Regions from separate parts of the Achromobacter sp. 1011791174 genome, predicted to be linked through region 1. Evidence: predicted binding sites of a transcription regulator. Region 1 holds the regulator's gene; the other holds the start of a gene.
The links. Region 1 encodes sigma-54, which starts transcription at its own class of promoters, with help from an activator protein. Its sites were predicted from a motif close to TGGCANGNAANCTGCTTT; they were not measured.
Positions count from the first base shown of each region.

Region 2: a site for sigma-54 is predicted at 1,647-1,664, ahead of AC6LJ5_RS27640 (BMP family protein). Genes of this name have one in related genera too.

Region 1 is NZ_JCBANH010000102.1:8,407-17,128, reverse strand. Features, by position in the region: gene AC6LJ5_RS25555 (LysR substrate-binding domain-containing protein) at 1-209, shown strand, start outside; gene AC6LJ5_RS25550 ((2Fe-2S)-binding protein) at 388-669, opposite strand; gene rpoN (RNA polymerase factor sigma-54) at 790-2,217, opposite strand; gene AC6LJ5_RS25540 (hypothetical protein) at 2,234-2,857, shown strand; gene AC6LJ5_RS25535 (Bug family tripartite tricarboxylate transporter substrate binding protein) at 3,050-4,030, shown strand; gene leuA (2-isopropylmalate synthase) at 4,572-6,281, shown strand; gene AC6LJ5_RS25525 (amidase) at 6,556-7,887, opposite strand; gene AC6LJ5_RS25520 (LacI family DNA-binding transcriptional regulator) at 8,169-8,722, shown strand, end outside.
Region 2 is NZ_JCBANH010000125.1:4,523-13,244, forward strand. Features, by position in the region: gene panE (2-dehydropantoate 2-reductase) at 1-295, opposite strand, end outside; gene AC6LJ5_RS27635 (DedA family protein/thiosulfate sulfurtransferase GlpE) at 427-1,338, opposite strand; gene AC6LJ5_RS27640 (BMP family protein) at 1,867-2,883, shown strand; gene AC6LJ5_RS27645 (ABC transporter ATP-binding protein) at 2,880-4,406, shown strand; gene AC6LJ5_RS27650 (ABC transporter permease) at 4,460-5,533, shown strand; gene AC6LJ5_RS27655 (ABC transporter permease) at 5,537-6,487, shown strand; gene AC6LJ5_RS27660 (amidohydrolase family protein) at 6,654-7,934, shown strand; gene AC6LJ5_RS27665 (AraC family transcriptional regulator) at 7,973-8,722, opposite strand, start outside.

The DNA.
Region 1 (8,722 bases):
AGGCGGCGCTGGCCGGCGGCCTGGGCGTGGCGCTGCTGGAGCGCCGCTGTCTGGCGCCCAACCTGCGCATCGTGGACACGCATCTGCCGCCGGCGCCGCCCACCGAGCTCGCGCTCTGCCTGGGCCGCGCGGCGCGCGAGCCGGCGCGCCAGGTGGCGCAGACGGTGCAGGCGTTCTGCGCAGCGCAGTGGCGCCAGCCCTCATCCTGAACGGGAACGGCTCCGCCGGACGGCCCAACGGCCGCAAGCCGCCAGGCGTGGAAAGGACACAGGCCGCCTGTGTGTGGAAGGAACCGCGCAGACAAAGGCGCGAAAACCCACGCCGACCCATCCGCACAAAAACAAAAGCCACGGCAGGCGCCGTGGCTTCGTTGGATCAGGAACGGGGTCAGGCTACCGCGACCTGGATGACCGGATAGGTATTGGCCGCCGGCGCGCTGGGCTGTTCAGCCAGGGCGGCGGGAGGATTGACCGGAACGGCGATCGAGCGCACGTCGCAGACGCTGGAGCAACGACCGCCGGGCAGGTATTCCGTGGCGGTGGCTGCGCAACAGCCGCAACAGGTCGCCACGCCCAGCTCGAACTGCAGGTCGGCCAGCGTGGTAGCGCCCGCGTCCACGCTGGCGCGGACTTGGCGTTCGGTGATCGCGTTGCATACACAAATGTACATGAGAATAATTATCGAAAATTATTCTCGAACTGGCAAGCGGCTTGCGCAAAAAAATTGCAACCGAGATGTCACGCAAGTGTTTGAAATCAGGGACGAATTTACAGCCATTCGTCCCTGATTTCAGCGAACCGAGGCCTGCGCCTTGCGCAGCGCCGCCGGCGCGATGCGCAGCGCCTCGCGGTATTTGGCCACCGTGCGCCGGGCGATCACGATGCCCTGGTCGGCCAGCTTTTCCATGATCTGGCTGTCGGACAAGGGCTTGGCGCGATTCTCGTCCGCCACCATCTGGCGGATATGGGTCTGCACCGCCGTGGCCGAGGTGGCGTCGCCGCCGTCGGTCGACACCCCCGCCCCGAAGAAGCGCTTGAGCTCCAGCGTGCCAAACGGGGTGAGCATGTACTTCTGCGTCGTGGCCCGTGAAATCGTGGATTCGTGCAGGCCCAGTTCGCCCGCGATGTCCTTCAGGATCAGCGGTCGCATGGCCGCCGGCCCCTGGCTGAAAAAGGCCGTCTGGCGTTCGACGATGGCCTGGGACACCCGCAGGATGGTGTCGAAGCGCTGCTCGACGTTGCGGATCATCCACTTGGCCTGCTGCAGCTGGGCCTGCAGGCCGGCGTGGGCCGATTCCTTCTGATTGCCCAGCATCTGCGCGTACAGGCCGTTGATCTGCAGGCGCGGCACGGCGGCGCTGTTAAGCGTGACCTGCCAGCCGCGCCGGGTCTTGCGCACGATCACGTCCGGCACGGCGTAGTCGGCGGCCGGCACGGTCCAGGCGCGTCCCGGACGCGGCTCCAGGCGCAGGATCAGGGCGTGCGCGGCGCGGAACCGGGTTTCGTCGCACCCCGCCGCCGCGCACAGACGGGCGACATTGCCGGTGGCCAGCAGCGGCAGGTGACGGGCGCAGATCTCGCGGGCGCAGGCCAGCGCCGCCGGGTCGGCCGCCTCGGGCAGGCGCGTGATGTCCGGGTGGCGCAATTGCAACAGCAGGCATTCCGCCATGTCCCGCGCGCCGATGCCGGGTGGATCGAAGGACTGCAGCAGCGACAGCGCCGCCTTCAGCTCGTCGATATCCGGCTCCAGCTCGGCCGGCAGCCAGCCCAGGATTTCCTCCAGCGGCGAGCCCAGGTAGCCGTTCTCGTCCAGCTCGTCGATCAGCAGGGCGGCCAATGCGGCGTCGCGCGGCGCCGCCCGGGTCAGCATCAGCTGGCCCAGCAGGTGCTCGCGCAGCGTGTCCGGCATGGCGGCCTCGGGCGGGCCGCCGTCCTCGTCTGGGTAGACCCCGCCGGAGCCGGGCATTTCCTCGATGGGCGCGTCGCGCTCGGCCGCCGGCTCGTCGTCCTGCACCGAGGACTCGCGTTCGGACTCTGCCTGCGCCTCGGGCGCCACGGGTTCGTCGTCGCGCTCGAGCAGCGGGTTGTCCGCCAGCACCTGCGAGATCTCGGCTTCCAGCTCGAGCGTGGACAACTGCAACAATCGGATCGATTGCTGCAGCTGTGGGGTCAGCGTCAGATGCTGACCGGGACGCAGTTCTAAAATCGGACGGGTCATAGGTACAATATTTTGCATGATGAATCAGACTTCGCCCGAGCGCGTTCGCCAGGATAGCCGCCTGATCGGCCAGACCCTGCTCAAACTTGCGCTTCCCAGACTCCTCCTGCGCGCGATCGTGATCGCCGTCGCCCTCATCATCTGGTATTTCGTCGCCAACTGGATACTGGACGCGGGCAAGCGCGTGAGCTTCGAATTCCTGCACTCGCTGGGCCAGCCCACGATGGACATGGTGCAGAAGTTCAGCCCCTACCTGTGGTGGGTCGGGGTCGGCATCTGGAGCCTCATCGTCTTCTTCGCGCTGCGCGCCTGGCTGAGCGCCAGCCTGGCCTCCGGCCGCGCCACGCCGGTGCAGACCGAGGTGCTGGCCGAACTGGCGCCGCAGCTGTCCGACGAATCGCTGGGCGTGCTGCGCTGGACCTGGGGCGACCGCGAAGAACCCTTCACCGTGGGCGACCTGCGCCGCTCGCTGTCTGAAATCCGCCACAGCCGCATCGCCAAGATCGACATGGTGGCGCGTCAGGCCGAGATCCTGGAAGGCGGCGGCAAGCCCCGCGCCGGCTCCCGCGACGACGACGCACCGCGCCGCGAACCGCGCGCCGACCGCTACGTCGAGCCGCGCATCGGCCCCGCCCGATAAGCGACACCCTTCCGCGCAACCCGCCAGAAGCCGCCGTCCAGGCGGCTTTTGCATTTCAGTGCGCTGCCAGCAAGCCGCTCCTATACTGGCCTGCCACGCTCGCGCAACCGCGGGCCGCGCGTCATACCGACACCATGCGCCGGCGGCCCCGCCGCGGCGACCGCGCGGCCGACCTCCTGGAGTCCGCTTTCCATGTTCCGTACTTCCGTCCGGTTCGCCGCCAGCATGGCGCTGGCCTGCTCTGCCGCGCTCTCGTTCAGCGCGCCGGCGCGGGCTGCCTGGCCAGACAAGCCCATCACCTTCGTCGCCCCGTTCACCGCCGGCGGCGCCAATGATCTGGTCGCCCGCATCATCGCCAAGGCGGTCGGCGCCGCGCTGAACCAGCCCGTCATCGTCGAGAACCGTCCCGGCGCCGGCGGCGTGATCGGCGCTGCCCACGTGGCGCGCAGTCCGGCCGATGGCTACACCTACCTGGTCGGCAGCAACGGCACCGTCACCAACAGCCTGATCCGTTCCGACCAGCCGTACAAGGACGAGGCGCTGACGCCCGTGGCGCTGCTGTCGATCACGCCCTCGGTGATCGTGACCCACCCGTCCAACCCTGCCAAGAACCTGAAGGACTTCGTGGCGCGCGCCAAACAGGCCAAGACCGATCGCATCACCTTTTCCACGGCCGGCAACGGCAGCACGCCGCACTTCGTGGCCGAAATGCTGAAGGAAGCCACCGGCCTGCCGGTAGAGCCCATCGCCTACAAGAGCGGCTCGGAAGGCGTGAGCGCGGTGATCGGCAACCAGGTCGACGCCACCTCCGAGGCCAGCATCGTGACGCTGCCGCTGGTCCAGAGCGGCAAGCTCAAGGCGCTGGCCACCACCTGGGACAAGCGCATGGCCAGCGCGCCGGACATTCCGACCACGGCCGAGGCCGGCTTCGGCACGGTGCGCATCGGCCACTGGGCCGGCCTGTACGCGCCGACCGGCACGCCGGCGGACGTGCTCGACAAGATGAACGCGGCGGTCGAGCAGTCGTTGCAGACGCGTGAAGTGCAGGATGCGTTGCGCCAGAGCAGCATCGAGCCGGGCGGCGGTTCGCGCGCCAGCTTCGCCGAGTTCGCCGCCAACGAGCGCAAGCGCCTGGGCGAAGTGGTCAAGAACGGCCATATGCAGACGCAGTAAGCGCCTGAGCCGGAGCGCGCTCATGCTGTTGCGCGTCCGGCTGCGCGAGCCCCGCGCCACCGCGAAACGCGTGACTCGCGCCGCGCCTGCCGGCCTGTCGAAAGAACCAGGGAATACCCTGAGGCGCCACCGTAAGACAGATACGTCCCCGGCTTTTTCATTTGCGCTTGCACAAAAAGTATGTTTGACTAGCATCCCTATGGCCGCTAACCGCAACCCCCTCGCGATTGCCACCGGACGCTACGACGCTCCGGTCGCCGGCCTGCGCGCTTCCTTCCTCAGCGTTGCCTCCTTCGCCGCGCTATCGCTATACCTACCGATCGGTTGCCGGGCCTAGTGCCTCGTGGTAGCTCGGCAGCCACACGCTCGCCACACGCGTATTCCCCTTTCTTTTCCTGTTTTCAAGACTGAATCCTGCCGGCCTGGCCAGTAGTTTCCGGGCATATCCACGGCAAATCCAGGCGCCAGACCGTCATCCGGGCGCGCGCCGCTTGCGGGACCCCGTCCCCGGGATTCAAAAGAAACCGATCGAGGTGTAGAGATGATGCTTGCCAACCCCGCCACCAAGTACGTACCGTTCAAGCCCTTCGCCGGCGACTATGCCGAGCGCACCTGGCCCAGCCGCCGCATCACGCAGCCGCCCATCTGGATGAGCACCGATCTGCGCGACGGCAACCAGGCCCTGATCGAACCGATGAGCGTCGAGCGCAAGCTCCGCTTCTTCGAGCAGCTGGTGAAGATCGGCTTCAAGGAAATCGAAGTCGGTTTCCCGTCGGCCTCGCAGACCGACTTCGATTTCGTGCGCAAGCTCATCGACGAGAAGCGCATTCCCGAAGACGTGACCATCATCGTGCTGACGCAGTCGCGCGAAGACCTGATCAGCCGCACGGTCGAAGCCGCCGCCGGCGCCAGGCAGGCCATCGTCCACTTGTACAACGCCTGCGCCCCGGCGTTCCGCAAGGTCGTGTTCAACATGAGCCGCGACGAAATCAAGAACATCGCCACCACTGGCACGCGCCTGGTCAAGCAATACGTGGCCCAGCATCCGGAAACGCAGTGGCGCTACCAGTATTCGCCTGAAGTCTTCAGCACCACCGAACCCGAGTTCGCGCTGGAGGTGTCCAACGCCGTCGCCGACGTCTGGCAGCCCACGCCCGACTGCAAGATGGTGCTGAACCTGCCCGCCACCATCGAGGCCACCACGCCCAACCTGTACGCCGACCAGATCGAGTGGATGCACAAGAACCTGGCCCGCCGCGACAGCATCGTGCTCAGCGTGCACCCGCACAATGACCGCGGCACCGCCGTGGCCGCCGCCGAATTCGCCGTCATGGCCGGCGCCGACCGCATCGAAGGCTGCCTGTTCGGCAGCGGCGAGCGCACCGGCAACGTCGACCTGGTGACGCTGGCCTTGAACCTCTACACGCAAGGCGTGCATCCCGGCCTGGACTTCTCGGACATCGACGAAGTGCGCCGCTGCGCCGAGTACTGCAACCAGCTCCCCGTGCACCCGCGCCATCCTTACGCCGGCGACCTCGTGTTCACCGCCTTCTCCGGCTCGCACCAGGACGCCATCAAGAAGGGCTTCGCGCAGCAGAAGCCGGACGCCGTCTGGGAAGTGCCGTACCTGCCGATCGACCCGGCCGACCTCGGCCGCAGCTACGACGCGGTGATCCGCGTGAACAGCCAGTCGGGCAAGGGCGGCGTGTCCTATCTGCTCGAACAGGAACACGGCCTGGTGTTGCCGCGCCGCCTGCAGATCGAATTCAGCCGCGCCATCCAGCGCGTCACCGACGAAACCGGCCGCGAAGTCACGGCCGACGATGTGCACACCATCTTCAACCGCGAATACCTCGAACAGAAGTCGCCGTGGAAGCTGGTGCGCCATCGCATCGACGGCAATCCGTCGGCCGGCGAAGGCCAGCACTTCAGCATCGAGGCCGAACTCGAATACAACGGCGAACGCCGTGTCGTGACGGGCAAGGGCGACGGCGCCATCTCGGCATTCGTGGCCGCGCTGGGCGTGCCGGTGCGCATCATGGACTACCACGAGCACGCCATCGGCACCGGCACCGACACCCGCGCCGCGTCCTACGTCGAACTGCGCGTGGGCGATTCCGGCACGGGCTTCGGCGTAGGCATCGACCGCGACATCGTCACCGCCTCGTTCCAGGCCGTGCTGAGCGCCGTCAACCGCCACATCAACGCCGGCGCCGACGCCACCGAACAAGAAACCGCCGAGGCCGCGTGATCCGCGCCCAGGCATGAAACGTCCGCGGCGGCGCGCCACATGCGCCGCCGACCGCCCGCCGCGCGCACCAGCGCCGGGCGCGAGGGAGACGAAGCAGCCCGCAGCAGCCAAACAGGCTGTTACGGGCTTTTTTCATGGCCGGGCCGCCCCAAGAAAAAGCGCCCCTTCGGGGAGCAGCAGCGCGCGCAGGGCGCGCGGCTTGGGGGTATTTCATTGTGCCGGACCGTCTGAATAGACAAAGCCCCTTGCGGGGGCTTTGCATCACGCCACGGACTCAGCCGCGCGGCCAGATATCCGCAGCGCCGATGTCCGGCGCCTGCGCGGCCAGCAGCCGTTCGTGCATCCAGGCGGAGATGGCCAGCGTGCGATGGTCCGCGTGACGCGGGCCGACCACCTGCAAGCCCACCGGCAGCCCTTGCGGCCCTGTGGCGAAGGGCAGGTTCAGGCAGGGCAGGCCGAACAGCGTCCAGCCGCGCGAGAACTGCGGATCGCCCGTGCCCAGGTCGGCGAAGGGCGCCTCGCCGCTGGCGCTGGGCGTGAGCAGCACGTCGTAGCGGTCGAACCACAGGTCCACCCGCGCGCGCACCTCGGCGGCGCGCGCCAGGTTGCGTTGATGTTCCTCGGCCGTGATGCGCGCGCCGGCTTCGAGCACGGACTGGATCTTGGCGCTGAGCTGCGCGGCGTGCTCCAGGCGTTCGTAGGCCAGCGATTGCGAGGCCTCGTAGGCCATGATGTCGGCATGCAGCTGCACCAGCATGCAGTCGCCGGCCGGCGGCTGCGGCACTTCCTCGACCTGGGCGCCGGCCCGCGCCAGGATGGCGGCGGCCTGCGCATAGGCTTCCTTGGTCTCGGCCTGCGCGTGACGCCATTGCAGGCTGCGGTACATGCCGATGCGCGGCTTGGCGTCGTAGTTCAGGTCCAGCATGCGCGGATCGCGCATCAGCACCGACGCGAACAGGGCGATGTCCGGCACCGAACGGGCGAAGCCGCCCACGGTGTCCAGCGATTCCGCCAGGCTCTTGACGCCGGCGCGCGGAATCGCGCCGAAAGTGGGCTTGAAGCCGACGATGCCGCAATACGAGGCCGGACGGATGATGGAGCCGGCGGTCTGCGAGCCCAGCGCGAAAGGCACCATGTCGTCGGCCACCGCCGCGGCCGAGCCGCTGGACGAACCGCCGGGCGTATGGGCCTCGTTGCGCGGATTGCGCGTGGGGCCGGCCGTGTAGGTGGCGAATTCGGTGGTGACGGTCTTGCCGACCACGACCGCGCCGGCGCCTCGGCACAGCGCCACCGCGGCGGCATCCAGGCCGGGATGATGGCGTTCGTAGATGGGCGAGCCGTAGCGCGTGGGCAGGTCGACGGTGTCGAACAGGTCTTTCACGCCGATGGGCAAGCCGTGCAGCGGACCGCGCAGCGGGCCCTTGTCGAGCTGCTCGGCATGCTCCAGCGCCGCCTGCTTCTGCAGCGCGGTCCAGGCATGGATGGTGTTTTCGCGTTGTTCGATGCGCGCGAAGCAGGCGCGCACCAATTGCACCGCGGTCAATTCGCGCCGTTGCAGCTTGCGCGCCGCGTCAAGCGCGCCAAGTCTGTTCAAGGCAATGGACATTTGCTTTCCTCGTTCCCGGTGCCGCGCCCTGCGCGGTACTGACTTACGCACCCGGTCCCCTTGACCGTGGCCCGCGTGCGCGGACCTGCCAATTCATGCGACGCGTCAATTAGGAAAACTACCGAAAAACCCCGGTGATTTTCATGACTCGCGTCATGCTCGCGCATGTTGGCTTCGTGTTGTTGCGTTGCTCCCAGCATAGCGCAAACCCGTGCAACACAAAGGTCATATTTGTCTTGTAAGATGAAATCGTTTTCAGCATATAAGCAAAACACAGAGACATGGCCGCGCGTCCGTCGCCCCGCTTTTCCATCATCGAAGTGGCCCGCAAGGCAGGCGTCTCGCCGGCGACGGTTTCGCGCGCGTTCAACCAGCCCGAGATCGTGCATCCGGACACGCTGGCCCATATCCGCAGCATCGCCAAGCGCGCGGGCTTTCGCCCCAACCGCGTGGGTCGCAGCCTGCGCTCGGGCAGCACCCGCACCATCGGCCTGATCCTGCCCACGCTGTCGAACCCGGTGTTCGCCGAGTGCTTCGAGGGCGCCGAGCGGCGCGCGCGCGAATCCGGCTACAGCGTCATGCTGACCGCCACCGGCTACGACCCCGCCGTGGAATCGGCGGCCGTGCAGGGCCTGATGGACCATCAGGTCGACGGCCTGATCCTGACGGTGGCCGACGTGGCCAAGAGCGCCACGCTGGACGATCTGGACAGCGCCGGCATGCCCTACGTGCTGGTCTACAACGAATCGGCCTCCCATCCCTATGCCTCGGTCGACAACCGCGCCGCGGCCTGTGACATGGTCACCCACCTGGCCCAGCTGGGCCACAAGCGCAT
Region 2 (8,722 bases), on a different contig from region 1:
GCAGCACCGCCGTGTCCGGCCCCACGGCGGGGCGGATCGCCTCGATGGCGCTGGCCAGGTCATAGGCCTTGCAGCTCAGCACCACCACGTCGTAGGCGCCGTCCAGCGTCTGGCTGGTGGCGAGCTTGGGCCGCACCACGGCGTCGCCCAGCGGGCTGCGGATGCGCAACCCTTCGGCGCGCAGGCGCGCCGCGCGCGGCTCGCGCACCAGGAAGGTCACGTCCGCGCCGGCCTGGGCCGCGCGTCCGCCAAAGTAGCCGCCGGTGCCGCCGGCGCCCAAGAACAACAAGCGCATGTCTGTCTCCTGTCTGGCAGCCCGCAAGTCTTGCGGGCGAACGCGGACATTATGCGCGCGGCCGCGGCCGGACCGAAGCCACGGGCCAAAGCCACGAACCGGAATCACGGACCGGAATCACGGGCTGGCGTTCAGGGCTGCGCGTGGCGCGCCCAGGCCTCGTAGCCGCCGCGCAGCGCCCAGGTGCGGCGATAGCCGGCGGCGCGCAGCCGCCGGGCCAGCATCGCGGCCGAGACCTCGTTGGGGCAGGCGCAATAGACCACGATGTCGGCGTCCTGCGCGTCCGCCTCCAGCGGCGGCAGCGGCGCGCGCAGGTCCACCGCGATGGCGCCGGGAATGCGCTGGGCGTCGCGCTGGGCCTCGGGCCGCACGTCGAACACCAGCGCCTGGCGGCCGTCCTGACGCCAGCGCATCAGCTCGTCGACCGACAGCCTCGGGATGACGCGCAGCTTGCGCACCAGCACCCAGCGGCGCAGCGCGCGCACGACGATGTACAGCGCCAGCAGCGCGGCCAGCAAGCCCAGGCCCATGGCGCCATAGTTCGCCAGCAGGTCCAGCACGTCGTTGACCACGCCATGGAACAGGCCGCCCAGCAGCAGCGCCGAGCCGGCCCAGATCATCGCGCCGACCAGGTCGTACAGCAGGAAACGGCGCAAGCCGGTGCCCGTCAGGCCGGCCATGACGGTGGACAGCGCGCCCGCGCCCGGCAGGAACTTGCACACCAGCAGCGCGCGCACGCCGACGCGCAGGTACAGCCGCTGCGTCTGGCGGATGCAGGAATCCTGCGACAGCGACAGCTTGCAGACCACGCCAAGCAGGCGCGAACCGTAGCGCCGGCCCGCCAGGTACCAGAGGCTGTCGGCCAGCAGGCAGGCCAGCGTGGCCGCGATCCACGGCGCCAGCCAGCCGGCCGTGCCGGCCAGCGCGCCGGCGGCGATCAGCATGGGATAGGCGGGCACGGGCAGGCCGGCCTGTTCGATCAGGACGTTCCCGAACACCAACCAGGCGCCGTACTGCTCCAGCAGCAACTGTATGTCTTGCATCGTGTCTTCCGACGGGCCGCGCGGCGCGCGGCCGGGTTCAGGGACTGGCCGTCCCGCGAGGGGCGGGCCCGGTCCGGCACAGCGGGGCGGCGCCAGACGCGCGCGCCCGCGCCGGAATTTTAGGCGGCCCGGGCGGCCTTGCCAGCCCGGGCCGGTGGAACACTGCATTGCGCGGCGCGCCAGGATTTGAGCGCGCCGCCGTCCACCACCTGCAAAGCCGCACCACGATGGTGCCGACAATCCCCGCCGGCGTGCCTATAATCCTGCCCGGCCATCAGGTTTCCCCGACTTGCCGCGGGAACGCCGCATGGCATACAAATTGCTTCGCCATGGCAGGCCGCGAACCCGACCGTTCGGATGGGCGCGCCTGCCTGCGCCCCATCCGATGACCGATCCCAACACCACGCATCCGCCCGCTCGCCCCGGCTCGTCCGCCGGCGGCCGCAGCCATCGGGCGGCGAGGGGCCGCGCGCGCGGCGATCGCGTCCTTTCCCCATTCCCGTCCATCACCGCGAAGGAGCCCCACGCATGAACTCCCTATTCCCCTCGTCCGCCCGCCGCGGCCTGCTCAAGCTGGCCGCCGCCGCCGGCGCGCTGATGCTGGCCGGCACGGTCCAGGCCCAGGCGCCCGAAAAGGTCAAGGTCGCCGCCATCTACACGGTGCCGGTCGAGCAGCAGTGGGTCTCGCGCATCCACAAGGCGCTGACCGCCGCCCGCGACCGCGGCGAGATCGACTACGCGTTCTCCGAGAACGTCACCAACGCCGACTACGAGCGCGTCATGCGCCAGTATGCCGAGCAGGGCAACAAGCTGGTGGTGGGCGAGGCCTTCGCGGTCGAGGCCGCCGCGCGCAAGGTCGCCAAGGACTATCCGCAGACCGCCTTCCTGATGGGTTCCTCGGGCAAGCCGCAGCAGCCCAACTTCGCGGTGTTCGACAACTACATCCAGGAGCCGGCCTACCTGACCGGCATGATCGCGGCCGGCATGAGCCAGACCGGCAAGATCGGCCTGGTGGGCGGCTACCCCATTCCCGAAGTGAACCGCCTGATGCAGGCCTTCATCGAAGGCGCGCGCGAGATCAACCCCAAGGCCGAGTTCACCGTCACCTTCATCGGCTCCTGGTTCGATCCCCCGAAGGCCAAGGAAGCCGCCTTCGCCATGATCGACAAAGGCACCGACGTGCTCTACGCCGAGCGCTTCGGCGTGTCGGACGCCGCCAAGGAACGCGGCAAGCTGGCCATCGGCAACGTGATCGACACCCAGCCGCAGTACCCCGAGACCGTGGTGGCCTCGGCCCTGTGGAGCATGGAGCCGACCATCGACGCGGCGCTCAAGCAGGTCAAGGCCGGCGCCTTCAAGGCCGACGACTACGGCCAGTACTCGCTGATGAAGCACAAGGGCTCGTCGCTGGCGCCGCTGGGCACCTTCGCCGGCAAGATCCCGGCCGACCTGATCGCCAAGGTGGAAGCCAAACAGAAGGCCATCCTGGACGGCAGCTTCAGCGTCAAGGTCAACGACAAAGAACCCAAGTCCTCCGCGCGATGAGCCCGGCGCCGCTCGCCCTGCGACTGACGGGGATCACCAAGCGCTTCGGCAGCCTGACGGCCAACGACGACATCTCGCTCACGCTCGGACAGGGCGAGGTGCTGGCCCTGCTGGGCGAGAACGGCGCCGGCAAGTCCACGCTGGTGTCGATCCTGTTCGGCCACTACGTGGCCGACGCCGGCGCCATCGAGGTCTTCGGCCAGCCGTTGCCGCCAGGCCGGCCCGACGCGGCGCTGGCCGCGGGGGTCGGCATGGTGCACCAGCACTTCACGCTGGCCGACAACCTGACCGTGCTGGACAACATCATGGTGGGCACGGAATCGCTGTGGAAGCTGGCTTCCGGGCGGCGCCAGGCCCGCCGCAAGCTGGTCGAGCTGGGCCAGCGCTTCGGCCTGGGCGTGGATCCCGACGCGCGCGTCGGCACGCTGTCGGTGGGCGAGAAGCAGCGCGTTGAAATCCTGAAGGCGCTGTATCGCGGCGCGCGCGTCCTGATCCTGGACGAGCCCACCGCCGTGCTGACGCCGCAGGAAGTCGACGGCCTGTTCGCCACGCTGCGCGGTTTCGTGGACGAGGGCCTGGCCGTCATCTTCATTTCGCACAAGCTGGACGAAGTCATGGCGGTGTCGCGGCGCGTGGCCGTGCTGCGCCAGGGCAGGCTGGTGGCCGAGCGCGAAACCGCCGCCACCACGCCGGCCGAACTCGCCGAACTGATGGTGGGCCGCAAGGTCGCCATGCCGCACGCCGAGGCCGTGGCCGCCGCCGAGCAAGCGGCGCCGGTGATCGCGCTGTCGCAGGTGACGGTGCGCGACCGCGACGGCGCCACGCGCCTGGACAGCCTGGATCTGACCGTGCACCGGCACGAGATCGTGGCCATCGCCGGCGTGGCCGGCAACGGCCAGCAGGCGCTGGTGTCGGTGCTGACCGGCCTGCGCCAGCCCAGCGACGGCGCGATCCGGCTGGGACCGGAGCGCGCCCCCGCGCCCCGCACGCCCGCCGGCTGGACCGCCGCGCGCGTCGGCCGCATCCCGGAAGATCGCCACGGCGAAGGCATGATCGGCGACAGCCCGCTCTGGGAAAACGCCATCGTCGAAGACCTGAACGACCCGCGCTTCGCGCGCTGGGGCATGATCCGCGCGCGCGCCGGCCGCGCCTACGCGCAGGCGCTGGCCAGGCAGTTCGACGTGCGCGCCGCCTCGCTGGACGTACGCACCCGCAGCCTGTCCGGCGGCAATATGCAAAAGCTGATCCTGGGCCGCACGCTGGCCCGCGAGCCGGACTTCATCGTGGCCGACCAGCCCACCTGGGGCCTGGACATCGGCGCCGTGGCCTATGTGCGCGAGCAGCTGCTGGCGGCCCGCCGGCGCGGCGCCGGCGTGCTGCTGGTGTCCGAGGACCTGGAAGAGATCTTCGCGCTGGCCGACCGCATCGCCGTGCTGTGCGGCGGCAAGCTGGTCGACGTCAAGCCGGTCGCGCAATGGACGCCGGCCAGCGTGGGCCTGGCCATGACGGGAACGCGCGCCTAGGGCCGGTCACGCCCCGGCGCGCGCTTCCCACCCATCACCGAGCAAACATACGCATGAAACTACTCCTGGAACGCCGCCCCGAGCCCAGCCGCCTCGCGCTGGCGCTGGCTCCCGTCGCGGCCATCCTCTTCACCCTGGCGGTCTGCGCGCTGCTGGTGGCCTGGGCCGGCGCGCCCGTCGGGCGCACCTATGCGCTGCTGTTCGAGGGCGCCTTCGGCTCGCGCTTCGCGCTGTCCGAGACCCTGACCCGCGCCACGCCGCTGATGCTGACCGGCCTGGCCTGCGCGGTGGCCTTCCGCGCGCGCTTCTACAACATCGGCGCCGAGGGCCAGCTGTACCTGGGCGCGCTGGCGGCCGTGGCCGTGGGCGGCCTGCACGACGGCGCCGGCTTCGACCTGCCCGTGCCCATGCTGTTCGCCGGAATGATGCTGGCCGCCGCGCTGGCCGGCGCGCTGCTGCTGCTGATTCCGGCGCTGCTCAAGACGCGGCTGGGCGTGGACGAGGTGGTGACCACGCTGCTGGGCAACTTCATCGTGCTGCTGTTCGTCTCCATGATGCTGGACGGTCCCATGAAGGATCCCATGGCCATGGGCTGGCCGCAGTCGGTGGCGCTGAACGGCGACCTGGAGCTGGGCAAGCTGATCGAGCGCACCCGCGCCCACACCGGCCTGTTGTGGGCGGCCGGCCTGGCGCTGGGCCTGTGGCTGCTGAACCGCTACACGGTGTTCGGCTTCCAGATGCGCGCGGTCGGCGCCAACGCGCACGCCTCGCGCTTCCTGGGGCTGCCGGTCAGCCGCGTGATGCTGGGCACCGCGATGCTGTCGGGCGCGCTGGCCGGGCTGGCCGGCGCCATCGAGGTGGCGGGCCGCACCGGCTACGTCACGCTGGACATGTCGCCGGGCTACGGCTACACGGGCGTGGTGGTCGCCATGCTGGCCGGCCTGCATCCGCTGGGCGTGATCCTGGCCAGCGTGTTCGTCGCCGGCATGCTGGTCGGCGCCGACAGCATGAGCCGCGCCATCGCCGTGCCCAACTACATCGCCGACGTCATCGTCGCCACCTCGCTGCTGGCCATGCTGGTGGCGACGCTGTTCGCGCAATACCGCCTGCGCCGCAATCGGGGCTGAATCATGGAATGGATGGATCTGCTGAGTTCTTCGGCGTTCTGGGTCGCGGTGCTGCGCCTGGCCACGCCGCTCATCCTGGGCACGCTGGGCGTGCTGCTGTGCGAGCGCGCCGGCGTGCTGAACCTGGGCATCGAGGGCATCATGGCCGCCGGCGCCTTCACCGGCTGGCTGGTGGTCTACCTGGGCGCGCCGCTGTATGTCGGCGTGCTGGCGGCGGCGCTGGCCGGCGCCGTGTTCGGCCTGCTGCATGCCGTGCTGACCGTGCCGCTGGGCCTGTCGCAGCACGTGTCGGGGCTGGGCGTGACGCTGCTGGCCACCAGCCTGAGCTACTTCGCCTACCGCGTCACCTTCCCCAGCGTGAACACGCCGCCCACGATCACGCCCTTCGCCGAGATGAAGTTCCTGGCCGGCATACCCGTGATCGGCCCGGTGCTGGCCGGCCAGACGCCCATGACGCTGCTGGCGCTGGCGGCGGTGCCGCTGCTGGCCTGGGTGCTGAACCGCACGCCAGTGGGTCTGGCCGTGCGCATGGTGGGCGAGAATCCCGCCGCCGCCGAGGGCCAGGGCCTGTCGGTCACCCGCCTGCGCATCGGCGCCATCGTCGCCGGCTCGGCGCTGATGGGCGTGGCCGGCAGCTTCCTGACGCTGGCCGCCTTCAACGCCTTCTTCTTCAACATGGTCAACGGTCGTGGCTGGATCTGCGTGGCGCTGGTGGTGTTCGCGTCGTGGCGTCCCGGCAAGGCGCTGCTGGGCGCGCTGATCTTCGCCTTCTTCGACGCGCTGCAGCTGCGCCTGCAGCAGGGCGGGGCTGCGCTGCCGGGTCTGCCCGAGCTGCCGTATCAGGTATACCTGATGCTGCCGTACCTGCTTTCCATCCTGGCCCTGGTGGTGATGGCGCGCCGCGCCGCGTACCCGCAGGCCTTGATGAAACCCTACCGCAAGGGCGAACGCTAAAAGGGGTGTAGGCCCCCCCCCGAAGCGCTGCGCGCTTCCCCCCAGGGGGCGTCGCGACGGACCGGCAGAGCCGGCTCCGTGCGACCCCGATGGGGCGACGCTTCGTTCATGCGACGACGGTAAACGCAGCGCCATGAACCACTGACATCTTCCGCGAGGAACCACCATGCTCGACCTGATCATCAAACGCTGCACGCTGCCCGACGGCCGCCAGGACATCGACATCGGCATCGCCCAGGGCCGCATCGCGGCGCTGGAGCCGGCGCTCAAGGCCGAGGCCGCGCGCACCATCGACGCGGCCGGCCAGCTGGTGTCGCCGCCTTTCGTGGACGCGCACTTCCACATGGACTCGACGCTGTCCTTCGGGCTGCCGCGCGTGAACCAGTCGGGCACGCTGCTCGAAGGCATCGCGCTGTGGGGCGAACTCAAGCCGCTGCTGACGCAGGAAGCGCTGGTCGAGCGCGCGCTGGCCTATTGCGACTGGGCCGTGGCGCGCGGCCTGCTGGCGATCCGTTCGCATGTGGACGTGTGCGATCCGCGCCTGCTGGCGGTAGAGGCGCTGCTGCACGTGCGCGAGCGGGTCAAGCCCTACCTGGACCTGCAGCTGGTCGCCTTCCCGCAGGACGGCGTGCTGCGCGCCCCCGGCGCGATGGACAACCTCAAGCGCGCGCTGGACATGGGCGTGGACGTGGTCGGCGGCATTCCGCATTTCGAGCGCACCATGCAGGACGGCGCGGAATCGGTGCGTCTGCTGTGCGAGCTGGCCGCCGAGCGCGGCCTGCGCGTGGACATGCACTGCGATGAAAGCGACGATCCGCTGTCGCGCCACATCGAGACCCTTGCCTACCATGCGCAGCGCCTGGGCCTGCAGGGCCGCGTCACGGGCTCGCACCTGACGTCCATGCACTCGATGGACAACTACTACGTGTCCAAGCTGATCCCGCTGATGCGCGAGGCCGGCGTGTCGGCCATCGCCAACCCGCTCATCAACATCACGCTGCAGGGCCGCCACGACAGCTATCCCAAGCGCCGCGGCATGACGCGCGTGCCCGAGCTGCTGGCCGCCGGCGTGCCGGTGGCCTTCGGCCACGACTGCGTGATGGATCCCTGGTACAGCCTGGGCTCGGGCGACATGCTGGAGGTCGCGCACATGGGCCTGCACGTGGCGCAGATGACGGGCCAGGACGCCATGCGCGCCTGTTTCGAGGCCGTGACCACGACCCCGGCCCGCATCCTGGGCCTGGACGACACCGGCCTGGCGGTGGGCAAGCGCGCCGACCTGGTGCTGCTGCAGGCGCGCGACGCGGTCGAGGCGCTGCGCCTGCGCGCCACGCGCCTGATGGTGCTGCGCGGCGGGGAAGTCATCGCCGAAACCCCGCCGGCCACCGCCACGCTGCACCTGCCGGGCCGTCCCGCGCAGGTCAGCTTCCAGACGCCGGCCCGCTGAGCGCATGCGGCGCGGCATGCGCCCGGCTTCGTCCCGCCTTACTTCAACGGCATGCAGATGCAGGTCTGCAATTGCGCCGGCGGCGTGGTGCGCGGGTCGTTCATGTACATCTCGAACATGGGGAAGTCCGCCGGCACCTCGCCGCTGCCGGGCAGCCATTCCGAGAACATCCAGTTGTAGGGCTTGTCCATCTCGTTGTACGGACCGGTATAGGTCAGGATGGCGCAGCGGCCTTGCGGGATCTCGAAGCGTTCCAGCTCGTCGCCCAGGTCGGCGTCGGGCGCGACCGACATGCCGGCCTTGGCGCGCAGCTCGCTGGCCGGCACCTGCTCGGGATCATCCAGGTACACGCCGTAGCCGACCGATTCGGGCCGCGCCAGGCCGCGGCTGGCGGCCAGCATGAAGACGCGCGAGAACAGCGGGCAGATCTCCTGGTAGCTGCCGCGATGCGACAGGACCGCCAGCGTGGCGCCGGGAAAGGTTTCGATCTTGATGGGGTACATGCCTAGCTCCTGTGGGTCGAAGGGACGGGAGCGGGCGGCCCGGTAGCGCCCCGGCGAAATGCCGAAGGTCGCGCCGAATGCCCGGTTGAACGCCGCGTCCGACTCATAGCCGGCGCGCTGCGCCACCTCGCGCAAGGAAGCCTCGGACCGTCCCAGCGCCACCGCCGCGCGGTGCATGCGGATGCGCTGCACGGTGGCGTTCACCGTTTCTCCCATCAAGGCGCGGTAGACGCGATGGAAGTGGTACGGCGACAGGCAGGCCAGGTCCGCCAGCCGGTACAGGTC